Regions from separate parts of the Photobacterium kasasachensis genome, predicted to be linked through region 2. Evidence: riboswitches for the same ligand, from Rfam matches in the RefSeq annotation. Region 2 holds a riboswitch; each other region holds the start of a gene.
The links. Region 2 has a riboswitch for lysine ahead of L4D19_RS08610 (Na+/H+ antiporter NhaC family protein). Riboswitches for the same ligand answer to the same signal wherever they lie in the genome.
Positions count from the first base shown of each region.

Region 1: another riboswitch for lysine. It lies ahead of dapA (4-hydroxy-tetrahydrodipicolinate synthase); the one in region 2 lies ahead of L4D19_RS08610 (Na+/H+ antiporter NhaC family protein).
Region 3: another riboswitch for lysine. It lies ahead of lysC (lysine-sensitive aspartokinase 3); the one in region 2 lies ahead of L4D19_RS08610 (Na+/H+ antiporter NhaC family protein).

Region 1 is NZ_JAKJSH010000029.1:36,548-41,087, forward strand. It holds gene L4D19_RS27320 (helix-turn-helix domain-containing protein) at 1-139, shown strand, start outside; gene L4D19_RS27325 (DUF3103 domain-containing protein) at 398-1,579, shown strand; lysine riboswitch at 1,743-1,914, shown strand; gene dapA (4-hydroxy-tetrahydrodipicolinate synthase) at 2,048-2,941, shown strand; gene L4D19_RS27335 (hypothetical protein) at 3,001-3,384, opposite strand; gene L4D19_RS27340 (efflux RND transporter permease subunit) at 3,385-4,540, opposite strand, start outside.
Region 2 is NZ_JAKJSH010000006.1:191,906-196,445, forward strand. It holds gene L4D19_RS08595 (YcgL domain-containing protein) at 1-241, shown strand, start outside; gene L4D19_RS08600 (lytic murein transglycosylase) at 244-1,215, shown strand; gene L4D19_RS08605 (H-NS family histone-like protein) at 1,429-1,827, opposite strand; lysine riboswitch at 2,200-2,383, shown strand; gene L4D19_RS08610 (Na+/H+ antiporter NhaC family protein) at 2,479-4,080, shown strand; gene L4D19_RS08615 (thymidine kinase) at 4,246-4,540, shown strand, end outside.
Region 3 is NZ_JAKJSH010000027.1:6,256-10,795, reverse strand. It holds gene L4D19_RS26535 (PglL family O-oligosaccharyltransferase) at 1-217, shown strand, start outside; gene L4D19_RS26530 (pyridoxal-phosphate-dependent aminotransferase family protein) at 316-1,434, opposite strand; lysine riboswitch at 1,741-1,921, shown strand; gene lysC (lysine-sensitive aspartokinase 3) at 2,038-3,408, shown strand; gene metH (methionine synthase) at 3,479-4,540, opposite strand, start outside.

The DNA of each region.
Region 1 (4,540 bases), on a different contig from region 2:
GCAAGATCTTGCCTCTAAAAATTGCAATAACATTGCTCAACTATTGAGTCTGTATGGTGTGGTTAACCAAGGTCGATTTAGCAAAGACTACTTTAGAATGTTTGGCGAGTATCCTAAGAACACATTAAAGTCCCGATAATCCACCTTCAGCTCAAAGATATAGCAGGAAGCCTAAAGCCTTTAGGCTTCCTGCCCTTAAAGAATACAACGGTTTTGCCAAACCACGCTCAGTGTGACATCTGGGTGAAGAACCAGCCATTGAAGGGCGCTGTATTTGATCTTGTCAGCAATAATTTGCTTTGTTTTTGAGATTATATTGAATTGACCTATGCCATGACGGACTATTAACCATAGAGCTTTAGCTCTATACACAATAGAAACTATCCAGAGGCATACAATGAAAAAAATAACACCAATATGCTTATTACTCGCTTTGACTGTGGCTGGGTGCCAGTCTGATGAACAGGCTACCAATCAATCTCCCAATCAAAATGCCGAAGTCATTGCACAGCACAAACAGGGGCTGGCTAAACAGCTGAGTACCAGTTACGCAGATATTGAACAAACCCTTAAATCTCAAATCTCTGATCAGAACCTAACAATTTCGCTATCAACACTGCTAATCGAAGAACCTGAGTCGTCTTTTACCCAGCAAATGTACAAAGCCGATACCAGTATAAGGACGATGAAAGGCGTTTCTGCCTATACAGATGAACTACTTGAAGTAAGACTTGCTGACAAGTCCATGGTACAAGAATGGAAAGACGGCATGAGCCCTTTGTTCGCCTTTGAGCCAAAAGGTGATGATGAATCATGGCAATATATCGAAGCCTACGACATCTACGGGCAGCTTCATCAGCTTGATGCGTACAAAATGCCTGACGTGCCTGTGTTTGTTGTCGACAACAACAGTGCTAAAGAGCTAAAAGCAGGTCTGCAGGCAATGCAAGCTGAGATGCAAAAACTGGGTCAGCCTGCTGTAATACAGGGTGACAGCGATACCGTCCAGCAAACACAGCTTAAGTCCAGTTTTGGAACCAGCTCAGCGTCGCCAATCTCAACAACCGCAATCAAAAAGATTCGCTTGGCGGATGATGAGGAACCATGGATTTCCGGCAAGGCCGAAGTCTATGCCATTGTTACCGGTGTTAACCCAAGCCGAGACGAACCGACACTCGACTTGATTGAAATGCCGTACCTCGATTATGACAACAAGGATTACTATCCGAACCAGATTGCCATCCACTGGTCTCGCTACCGCTGGGGCGCTGCCGACATGATTTTAATGGAGCAGGATGACGGAACGGATTATAAAGAACTGGCTAAATTACTCGTAAAAGTAGCGGAAGAAGTGCTAAAAATGATCCCGGATCCTGAGGTTCAGGCTTATGCCATCATTCCGCAAATTACAGGCAAGATCATTGCCGCCATTCCTGATGGCCTGCTAGTTAATGATGATGACTATGTCGATGTTTACTATACGTTAATGCAAGATACCTCGTATGTTGATCATCCGGGAGCTGGTGGAAACGCCATTGCCACATTTGAACCATTGACTATCTCACCTACCCGTCCTTAATATATGCATCGGCGCTACCGAGTACGTAGCGCCTTTTTTGTGCCCTCTTAGTCTGTATATTCGAGCACCCTGACGGCTTATCAAACTCTTTCTGCATAAATATTCACAACATTATTGACACATTGCCATGTTAGATGTTTGAATCAAGGCATCCCGAAATGATGGGATCAGAAGAGGTGCGTTAACCAGGGAGTCTGTTCGAGGTATCCAAATACCAATGACAGCAGATAAGGGGGGATTAACGCCGAGATAGGTTTGCGTTTGGAAGTAATACTTATCGGTTGCTGGGGCTGAATCCCCAGGACTGTCACCTATGGTGGAGAGCTTCTGGTGTTTGTGTTTTATCGCCTTTCTTGTGGCCTCTAGCCCCTGGCGCCTTCGCAATACCAAGCTCTCTTTACGGATAGCAACAAGTTCGGACAAGAGATGCCTAATCACACTACAACTCCCGCTTACGGGAATGAACGCTTGCAACAGACTACATTATGGACGGCCCTCATCACTCCGTTCCTGCCTGACGAGTCTATTGATTTTGCAACCCTGAGCCAACTCGCCAAGGAACAAGACACCGCCGGGAACGGGATCCTACTGCTAGGCAGTACCGGCGAAGCACTGGCAATGACCCAAGACGAGCAACAAGCCATTGTCCGGCATGTTTGTGATATGTCACTTTCTGTACCTTTAATGGTTGGTGTCGGCGGTTTTCAGCTACACCAGCAGCTACAGTGGCTGGATTTCCTGAAAGATTATCCAATTGATGCCCTGCTCTTACCCGTGCCACTTTATGCAAAGCCCGGCGCAACCAGTCAGCGAAAATGGTTTAGCAGCCTGCTTGATGCCAGCAACTGGCCGTGTATGATTTACAACGTGCCTTCTCGTACCGGTGTCGCTCTCGATGAGCAAGTACTGGGGCAGCTTGCAGAGCATACCAATACCTGGGCTGTGAAAGAAGCCAGCGGGAGTGCCGATATATTCAGTCGCTATTACCACTCTGCACCATCGCTCGAGTTCTTCTGTGGTGATGACGGCCTGCTCGTTGATTTTATTGCCAAAGGCGCATGCGGCCTCGTTTCTGTGGCTGCCAATGCCTGGCCAGAAGCCACTGCACGCTATGTCAGACAGAGCCTTGATCTTGCTAGCGACGCTAACCAATCCGAACCAAGTTTCAAAACCTTGTGGCAACAAGCGGGGAATAGCCTGTTTTGCGCCGCAAACCCAATTCCGGTGAAAGCATTAATGAAACGTCAGGGGCGCATTGCGAGTGCTGAGCTTCGCCCTCCTCTTTACAGTGAAGAGTTACAGGAGCTAACCCCGCTTCTGGAAGCAGATGCTGCTGTTAATCGGTGGGTAGCAAATATCTAATAAAAAACGGGGAAGCACCTATAAAGGAGCTTCCCCGTTGCTGATTAAAAATCTAGCCGTTATAAGCTATCGACACTCGCCAGGTGTTCAGTACTGTTAGGATCATAGTCACACAAACTGGTTCCAATCGGTTCAATAATCCACCCTGAACCAACCGTCAGTTGAACTGGCGTGTCACTCTGGCAATTATCATCCTCATGTACTTGCCCTCTCATACCAACCTGCAGTAGTCGATAATCCTGAGGTCCACCATCAATACGCTGGTTCGGTAACGTGCCGGCTTCAATATCACCAACTTGCCACAAGTGCTGCTCTAACGAGCGCATTTGAATGCGGGCCAAATCACTCGCAAATATCTCAGGCGGATCACAATCACCCCCTACCCAACTACATGCTGTCAGTAACAATGCCGATGCAATCAAACAGTATCTGAACATATCCATTTAGCTCGCCTCAATCACTCCGTCAGGCCCAACTTTACTTTTCTCTTCTGCTTTATTCAGGGAGGCCCTTCCTAAATATTTGCGTATCAGCACATAGAATACCGGCGTCAGCAACAGACCAAAGATAGTGACACCAATCATGCCGGAGAACACCGCAACCCCCATCGCCTGGCGCATTTCTGCACCGGCACCTGTCGAAATCACCATCGGCAGTACCCCCATAATGAAGGCTATCGAGGTCATCAGGATCGGTCTTAAGCGCTGATGGCTGGCTTCAAGGATAGCTTCCCTTACGGTAAACCCTTCATGTTCCTTCTCGCGGGCAAATTCGACAATCAAAATCGCATTCTTCGTAGCCAAACCCACCAGAACAATAAAGCCAATCTGGGTGAAGATATTGTTGTCACCGCCATAGATGATCACGCCGGTAATAGCCGACAATAAGGTCATCGGTACAATCAAAATGATGGCCAGCGGCAAGCTCAGGCTCTCGTACTGTGCAGCCAGCACCAAAAAGACCAACAGTACAACCAACGGGAAAACATACATCGCCGTATTACCAGCCAGCTGTTGCTGATAGGCCAGTTCCGTCCACTCATAGCTCATGCCATGTGGCAGTGTTTCTGCCAGAATTTTCTCCATTGCGGCCTGAGCCTGACCGGAGCTGAATCCTGGAGCCGGAGACGCATTCACCTCTGCGGTCGTAAATCCGTTATAGTGCATGACACGATCCGGACCAGCTGAATGATGAACCGAAATAAACGATCCCAGCGGGATCATATCGCCACTGGCATTGCGCACTTTCAACTGAGCAATCTGCTCGGGCTCCTGTCGGAAGCTATCCTGTGATTGGACATTAACCTGATAGTTGCGACCGAACTTGTTGAAGTCATTCACATACAGTGAGCCAAGGTTAATCTGCATCGTGGCAAATATGTCATCCACCGAGACACCCTGCATTTTCGCTTTTTCACGGTTCACTTCAACATCAATTTGCGGCGTATTCACCTGAAAACTGGTAAATGCACCTGTCAGCTCCGGCGCCTGCCAGGCTTTCATGATCACTTGCTGGGTGACGGCATAGAGCTCCTCGTACCCCAGATTTCCTTTATCTTGGATCTGTAGCCGGAAGCCGCCGATATTCCCCAAACCATTC
Region 2 (4,540 bases):
ATATATCAATACTAAAGATGACTTCTCAGATGTTCCTGAGAGTCTTATGGCAACCTTTGGTACTCCGCAGTTTGTGATGGTACTTAAGCTTGATAATGGACGTAAATTAGCACTGGCTGATGTGGAGAAGGTAAAAGAAGCTCTGGCGACAGTTGGTTATTACCTTCAGGTTCCACCGCCAGTTACGAATTTGCTTGAGAAATATAAGGCCGACAAAGTCGGAAAAGATGCAAAAGGGTAACTATGCGTAAGAGATTGATGTCGGCCCTGGTGGCCTTAGGTTTAGGGATCTCGTCATCGGCCTTTGCGGCCGATGCAGGGTTTGACGAATATGTACTCGGGCTGAAAGCTGAAGCCCGGGAAAATGGAATTTCAGAGTCGATAATCAACTCTGCTTTTGACGGTATTACATTTACTGAGCGTGCCGTTAAGGCTGATAAAAACCAGCCTGAAAAAAAGCTGACCTTAGATGAATATATCCCCCGGGCAGTTCCGGAATGGAAAGTTAAGCAAGCAAACCAGTTATATCGGAAGCACAAAACGGCATTGGATAAAATTGGTCGGCAGCTGGGCGTACAGCCAAGGTTTATTGTCGCCCTGTGGGGCGTAGAAAGTAACTTCGGTCGTCTGATGGGAAATTACAATGTGATTGAAGCGCTCTCTACATTAGCTTATGAAGGGCGCCGAGAAGCTTTTTTCCGTGGCCAGGTGATGGCGGCGCTAGAAATTTTGGATGCCGGACATATCACCCCAGCGAAGATGAAAGGTTCCTGGGCGGGAGCGATGGGGCAGCCTCAGTTTATGCCGACGTCATTTTTAGCCTATGCGGTCGATGGAAATAATGATGGTCGCATTGATATTTGGAACACGGAGGCAGATGTATTTGCCTCGGCAGCCAATTATCTGAGCAAGTCAGGCTGGGATGATAAATATACCTGGGGACGGCAGGTGAAAATACCGAATGGTATAGATGAGTCACTTCTGGGTATTGAAAAGGATAAAGGTCGTCCTCTGGCAGAATGGCAACAGCTAGGTGTCAGAAGATTAAACGGGCAGTCTCTACCCAAGGCTGATATTAAAGCTTGGCTTATTCAACCCGATGATAATCATGGCAGGGCATACTTGGTATACGGAAATTACCAGACGTTGCTAAAGTGGAATCGATCACATTATTTTGCGCTCGCTGTTAGCCACTTGGCTGATCAAATACGATAAGGTTGAAAAGAAAGCCAGACATAATGTCTGGCTTTTTTATCTTTGATAAAACACGCTGAGTTCTATCGTCAGAGTTATTAATTCAATGAATGGTATTTGATTTCCGCCCAGCAGCTAGCCCTTTATAGGGAGGCATGACAGGCATGTCTGCGAAGGCCAGATACAAAAAAGCCTGGAATTATTCCAGGCTTTTGTTCAGCTTATATTCAGCGTTTATTTGATTTCGAACTCTTCTAGAGATTTGCCTTCATCAAGTGCTTTCTTCAGTGCACTTGGTGTACGGCCTTGACCTGTCCAAGTTTTTTCTTCGCCGTTTTCATCAAGGAATTTATATTTAGCAGGACGAGCAGCACGTTTTGCTTTAGGAGCTTTGCTTAGTGTTGCCAGTAATTCTTCCGGGTCGATGCCGTCAGCTAGAAGCATTTCACGGTACTGAGCCAGTTTCTCGTTACGTTCATTTTCTTTTGCACGTTCTTCAGCTTCAGCTTCTTCACGTTCAGTAACGACAGTTTGTAGTTTCTCTAGAGCTTCTTGAAGTTGTTCTAGAGTATATTCACGAGAAAGAGCGCGAAGGCTACGTAGGTTTAACAGCGCTTTCATTGCATCAGACATTTTTAATTTCCTGTTGGCCTAAAACTATTTTAAATAATAATAGCAGTCTCAAATCAATAATTGCAATAATAATACTTTTAATACCCTGATGCCAAATAAAATATCCACTCTCTATTTGAAATTTTTCTAATTGGGTTCAAATAATCTCATTTGTAATAACATCTAACCCATGCTGTTAGTGCAATTAATCAAGAGAATAGTGGTATTGATCAGAATAATTAAGTGCGTGCTATTTCATATTGGGGCAATATAGAGGCTCGATAGTTGGTTGTTTTTTCGGCATGCGAGCAAGATTATTCACTATTCGTGTTAATTTTTTCACTTGAAGTTGTTGCAAATGAATCGCTATCCCGTAGAATTAGCCATTCCTTGACTAAGGGTAGAGGCGCATTGTCTATAAGTAGCAGGTTGGAGGGTGATTCCAATGATGATCTGCAAAAGGAGCCAATGCCGAAGTAAGTAAGGATTATCACTCCTTCTTGCTGGGGTTGTCACCGAATAGGGGCAACACTGCCATAGTATATAATTACATTAACTATGGAGCGCTACTGTGGGGTCGGAAAAGGTAACATCCTCTTCTTATGCTCTTTTCTCGCGACATTGTCGTGTTCAGCAGTAGATCTCCAACCAAAATCGGTTGTTATTGAGATCATGAACATTGTAGATTTTTCCCATTCTTCTATTTCGCTTCTACCGCCATTGGTGGCGTTAGGTCTAGCGATTTTAACTCGCCGCGTTTTGATTTCATTAGGCGTTGGTGTCCTTCTCGGCTCATTGTTATTGACTGACTTCTCCTTTGGTGCAACGGCAGGATATGTCGGTACCACAGTGAAGGGACTTTTCATTGATGACGGAGCAATTAATAGCTGGAATATGAGTATCGTCGCCTTCCTTATTTTACTGGGGATGACGACGGCATTATTGACGCTCTCGGGCGGTACCCGTGCGTTTGCCGAGTGGGCGCAGACCAAAATTAAAAGCAAACGTGGCGCTAAGCTGCTGGCTGCTTTTCTGGGTGTATTCATTTTTGTCGATGACTATTTTAATAGCTTGGCAGTGGGCTCGATTTCCCGTCCGGTAACTGACCGCTTTTATGTGTCCCGTGCAAAACTGGCCTATATTCTCGACTCAACGGCTGCTCCGATGTGTGTGCTGATGCCGGCATCCAGCTGGGGTGCTTATATTATTACCCTGATTGGCGGTATTCTGGTTTCACATGGCATCACTGAATATTCAGCATTAAGTGCATTTATTCAGCTTGCTCCAATGAACTTCTATGCGGTCTTTGCACTATTAATGGTATTTGTTGTGGCCTGGTTCCAGCTGGATATCGGTGCAATGAAGAAGCATGAACTTCAGGCGAGCCATGGTCATGGCTTTGACGACGGCGATGATGACAGCCAGGCAAAGGATCTGAATGACGAGCTGGAAATTGAAGAAAGCGATAAGGGCCGTGTATCCGATTTGATCATGCCAATTGTTGCCCTGATCTTCGCGACCTTCTTCTTTATGATCTTCACCGGTTACCAGGCGCTGGCTGCCGACGGTCTTGCCTTTAATATTCTGGGCGCGTTTGAAAATACCGATGTTGGTATGTCGCTGGTATACGGCGGTACTGTTGGTCTGCTGGCTGCGCTAGTACCAGTATTGCGCCAGCGTCTGCCAATGGCTGATGTTACCAGTACGATGTGGATTGGTGCGAAGTCAATGTTTGGTGCCATCCTGATCTTGTTGTTTGCCTGGAGTATCGGTAGCGTGATCAGCGATATGGCAACGGGTAAATACCTCTCGACCTTGGTGCAGGGCAATATCAACCCGATGCTACTTCCGGCAATCCTGTTCCTGCTGGCAGGTCTGATGGCGTTCTCGACCGGTACCTCTTGGGGGACATTCGGTATTATGCTGCCTATCGCCGGTGACTTGGCGGGAGCGACTGAGATTGCTCTGATGTTGCCGATGCTGGGCGCAGTACTGGCCGGTTCGGTGTTTGGTGACCACTGTTCGCCAATCTCGGATACGACAATTCTGTCTTCAACCGGTGCACGCTGTCACCATATTGACCACGTTGCAACGCAGCTACCATATGCTGTAGCCGTGGCGGTGGTATCGACAGTCGGCTTCCTAGTGCTGGGTTTGACCAGCTCGATGGCTGTGGCATTCATGGCAGCAACAATTACCTTTATCCTGGTTTGTCTGCTGCTGATGTGGCTGTCTCGTCGCCCTTCAGCGCTGGCCGCTAATATGAAAAGCTAATAACTTCCAGCTTCTGTTTTGATGAAAAGCCTGCAATGTGATTGCAGGCTTTTTTCTTATCTTCCGCTTAGTATTTGTTACCTTTTCATTGATGCTGACGCTTTTAATTCGGTGCCGTTTTCTGTAGCATTTCGGCAGTTTTTTTGCGCTTGGACGGGGAGCCTTATGGCCCAGATGTATTTCTATTACTCGGCAATGAATGCGGGTAAGTCAACGACGTTATTACAGTCATCTTTTAACTATCGTGAGCGTGGAATGACTCCGGTGATCTTTACCGCTGCTATCGATGACCGCTACGGCAAAGGCAGGGTGAGTTCGCGTATCGGGCTACAGGAAGATGCTGAACTGTTTAATTCGAAGGATGATTTGTACTGTAAGCTTCAGGATATTCATGCAACGAATAAAATCGACTGTGTATTAATTGATGAGTGCCAGTTCCTCACCAAAGAGCAGGTATATC
Region 3 (4,540 bases), on a different contig from region 2:
GATCAATGAATACATCCAATGGGCAACACAGAAAGCGGTCAACTGGCCTCGTCCGGCTCTGTATCAAAACCTCATCGCCGCCTATCATCTGCTTGGCAATACCAGTCAGGCAGAACAAATTCGGCAAGAGGCGCAATATCTGTTTCCTAATATGGACTTTACCTCGAGTGAGGCAACGCCAATTCTGAGCCATACTGCTCCGGATACAGATAAGTAAACACACTAGCCTGCAGCGACGAAATAACCCAGCTTCTCCTCAAATCAAAACGGCTACCGTAGTAGCCGTTTTGCTAAATTGCGCAATCGCGAAAGGGATTACTTCAGTGTCGTTTCCAGGGCTTTCAGACACAAAGCCACATTTTCACTACGGGCGGCATACCCCATCAAGCCTATACGCCAAGCTTTACCGGCCAACGCGCCAAGGCCTGCACCAATTTCCAGGTTATAACGCTCAAGCAAGGTCTTGCGTACTAGGGCATCATCCACCCCATCCGGAATATGCACCGCATTCAGTTGCGGCAGACGACTGGCTTCATCAACCACAAACTCGATACCTAGCTTTTCCAGTCCCTCGCGAAGCTCCAGATGAACATCCTTATGGCGCTGCCAGGCATTTTTCAGTCCTTCATTCTGTAACAGAACAAGCGCCTCATGCAGCGCATACAGGCTATTGACCGGCGCGGTATGGTGATAGCTGCGCTTACCCTCTCCACTCCAGTATCCTAGTACCAGGCTTTGATCCAGGAACCAGCTTTGTACCGGTGTCTTACGGCTTTGGATCTTATCGACAGCACTCTGCGAAAAGGTCAGCGGCGACAAACCCGGCACACATGACAGGCACTTCTGGCTGCCAGAATAAACCGCATCAAGCTGCCACTCATCCACCAGCAGAGGCACCCCACCCAGAGAAGTCACCGCATCGACAATCGTTAAGCAATCATGCTGCCTGGCAAGCTTGGCAATCGCCTCGGCATCAGTCAGGGCTCCGGTAGATGTTTCGGCATGGACGAAGGCAACAATTTTGGCATCCGGATTAGCCGCCAGTGCCTGCTCAACCAAGCTCGGATCTACCGGCTCGCCCCAAGTATTGTCCACCATAACCGCGACGCCGCCACAGCGCTCGACATTCTCGCGCATCCGCTCACCAAACACACCGTTACGGCAGACAATCACTTTGTCGCCAGGCTCAACCAGGTTAACGAAACAAGCTTCCATCCCGGCACTACCCGGAGCAGAAACGGCAATTGTAAAAGTATTCTGAGTCTGGAAGGCATACTGCAACAACTGCTTCAGCTCATCCATCATGCCGATAAACAGAGGGTCCAGGTGGCCGATCGTAGGACGACTCAACGCCTGTAGTACCTGCGGGTAAATATCAGATGGGCCGGGGCCCATTAATGTTCTTTGTGGCGGATAAAAACTACCGATTGTCATTATTGTATCTCCCTTATATAAGAGTTCGGTGATTCCCTGAAGAGCTGTGTAGGGTGCAATGCTATGCCAGCGAAAGACTCAGTCACTCGCTCACTGATGTCGTATCAGTTGGCCTTAGCGCAGATAACCAGTATTAAAGGAATTTCATTTCGAAGCAAGTCATGCGGCGAAAGCATAAAAATTGCCCGACAGGATTATTGCAATTTATTTGCATAATTTCCCACACAAGCATTGACAAACGAGCAACAAATTCGCTTCAATGGAGATCGTTTTTTGTTCATCCTGATGGCAGGAATACCATCAGGTAAAAACAGAAGAGGAGCGTTACCCAGGTATCTATGTTGCGGGGCCCCACCCCAAGGCAGCATAAGAGAGGGGGAGTAACGCCGAGATACTGCCGGACAGGGGGCCTGCAGTATCGGCCACGAAGGTTGAATCCTTCTGGCTGTCACCTTTCTCGAGTGAAAGGTGGGGAGCTTCTGGTTGTAGCGCTATCAATACGTCTCGCCTATCTGCTCTCCTGACAATTGGACGTCGGGAAATATCCTCCCGAGTAAATTCCCTATTTTTCGTTATAATTTTACTGTTATTGGGAGACTTGCTTTGAGCCCTGTAGATAATCATGCCACAGCCCTGACTGTCGCAAAGTTTGGTGGAACCAGCGTTGCCGATTTTACGGCGATGAGCCGTAGCGCCGCCATCATCAAACATAACCCAGCCGCCCGTATCGTGTTAATCAGTGCATGCTCTGGTGTAACCAACCTGCTTGTCGAGCTGGCCAATGGAGTGACTGAACCTGACCGTCGCCAGCAACTATTGACCCGACTAGGCCAAATACATCACAACGTGCTCAGCGAACTGCAATCGCCAGAGAGCGTGGTTTCAGAAATTGATAGCTTAGTTGATTCAGTGTCTACGCTAGCAGAACAAGCAGCCTCGCAACCAAGCGTGCAGCTGACTGACCAACTGGTTTCTCACGGTGAATTACTATCCACCCATCTGTTTACCCAAATTCTCAATGAAATGGATGTCGACTCTGTACGTTTCGATATTCGTGACATCATGCGAACAGACAGCCAGTTCGGAAAAGCCATCCCGCAACCTGAAGCGATTCGCCAGCTTGCTGCGGACAAACTACAGCCGCTGCTGGAAAATCAGGTTGTGATCTCACAGGGCTTCATTGGCTCGGACAGCAAGGGACAGACGACAACTTTGGGCCGTGGGGGCAGTGACTACAGTGCAGCTCTGGTCGCCGAAGCTGTTGACGCCTCTACACTGGAAATTTGGACCGATGTTCCGGGAATGTACACCACCGATCCCCGTATAGCCGCAGCCGCCAAGCCAATAAAGGAAATCAGCTTTAGCGAAGCCTCGGAAATGGCCAACTTCGGTGCCAAGATCCTCCATCCATCAACCCTGGTACCGGCTGTACGCCAGCAAATCCCGGTATTTATCGGCTCGTCCAAAGCACCGGAGCAAGGTGGCACATGGATCCGTGAAAACGTTGATGACGCGCCGCTATTTCGGGCATTGGCCCTGCGTTGCAACCAAACAATGGTGACACTGACAAGCCTGAATATGTTCCACGCCTATGGCTTCCTGGCCGAAGTGTTCCGTATACTCGCCGAGCACAAGGTATCTGTCGATCTCATCACGACTTCAGAGGTGAGTGTCTCGCTAACACTGGATCAGACCGATACCGGCGGCGGCGCACCGACCCTGCCGCCGAAAGCCGTTGAAGCGCTAAGCGAACTGTGCCGGGTCGAGGTTGAACAAGGCTTATGTCTCGTGGCGCTTATCGGCAATCAAATGAGCAGCACAAAGGGCTCGGCCAAGCAAATATTCGGGACATTGGAAGACTATAACCTGCGTATGATCTGCTATGGTGCCAGCCCGCACAATCTTTGCTTCCTCGTTAAGGAACAAGATGCCAAGTCAGTCGTGAAAGCGCTGCATCAGAAGATTTTCGAGTAGATCCTCACTGAGTCTTAACTACGAACAGGGCGCCAAACGGCGCCCTGTTTATTTCACTATCGATACAGCATTATAGGTTTGGCCCCAGCCATTTTTCAGCTTCAACCAGATCCCAGCCTTTGCGCTCGGCATAACTGTCACGCTGATCACCTTGTATCTGTGCCACAGCAAAATAACGCGTATCCGGATGTGAGAAATACCAGCCCGATACGGCCGCTCCCGGCCACATCGCAAAGCTTTCAGTCAACTTCATTCCGGTGTTTGACTCAACATCCAGCAGCTTCCAAATCTCCCCTTTTTCCGTATGCTCCGGACAGGCAGGATAGCCGGGCGCAGGACGAATACCCTGGTACTTCTCGCGGATCAAATCCTCATTATTCAGGTTCTCATCAGCCGCGTAGCCCCAGATTTCTTTGCGCACTATTTTATGCATATACTCGGCAAATGCCTCTGCCAGACGATCGGCTACCGCCTGGATCATAATAGCGTTGTAATCATCGCCCTTGGCCTTGAATTGATCCGCAATCTCATATTCACCGATCCCGCCAGTGACCGCAAACGCACCAATCCAGTCTGCCTTTCCGCTTTCTTTCGGGGCAATATAATCTGACAGGCAGTAGTTTGGCCCTTTGGGCTTTTTCGTCTGCTGGCGTAGGCCATGCAAAGTCGTCAACACCTCGGTACGAGACTCATCGGTGTAAACTTCAATGTCATCACCAATATTATTGGCAGGGAACAACCCACAGACCCCGTTGGCCTTGATCATGCCGGTCTGCTCAATCTCGTCCAGTAGCTTATTGGCATCGTCAAACAAACGCTGCGCTTCTTCGCCAACAACTTCATGTCTCAAAATTGTCGGGTATTTACCACTGAGCGACCAGGTCATGAAGAACGGGGTCCAATCGATATATTCACGCAACGTAGACACAGGGAAATCTGTGAATGTATGGATCCCGCCCTTTGCCGGAACTGGAGGCTGATAGGCCGCCCAGTCAATGTTCACCTTATTGGCACGGGCTTCTTCCAGGGTGACAGGCGCGGTACGCGGTTTTTTACGCGCATGTTGATCCCGTACCACCACATACTCTTTATCCAAACGTTCGACAAACGCAGGGCGCTGTTCATCAGAAAG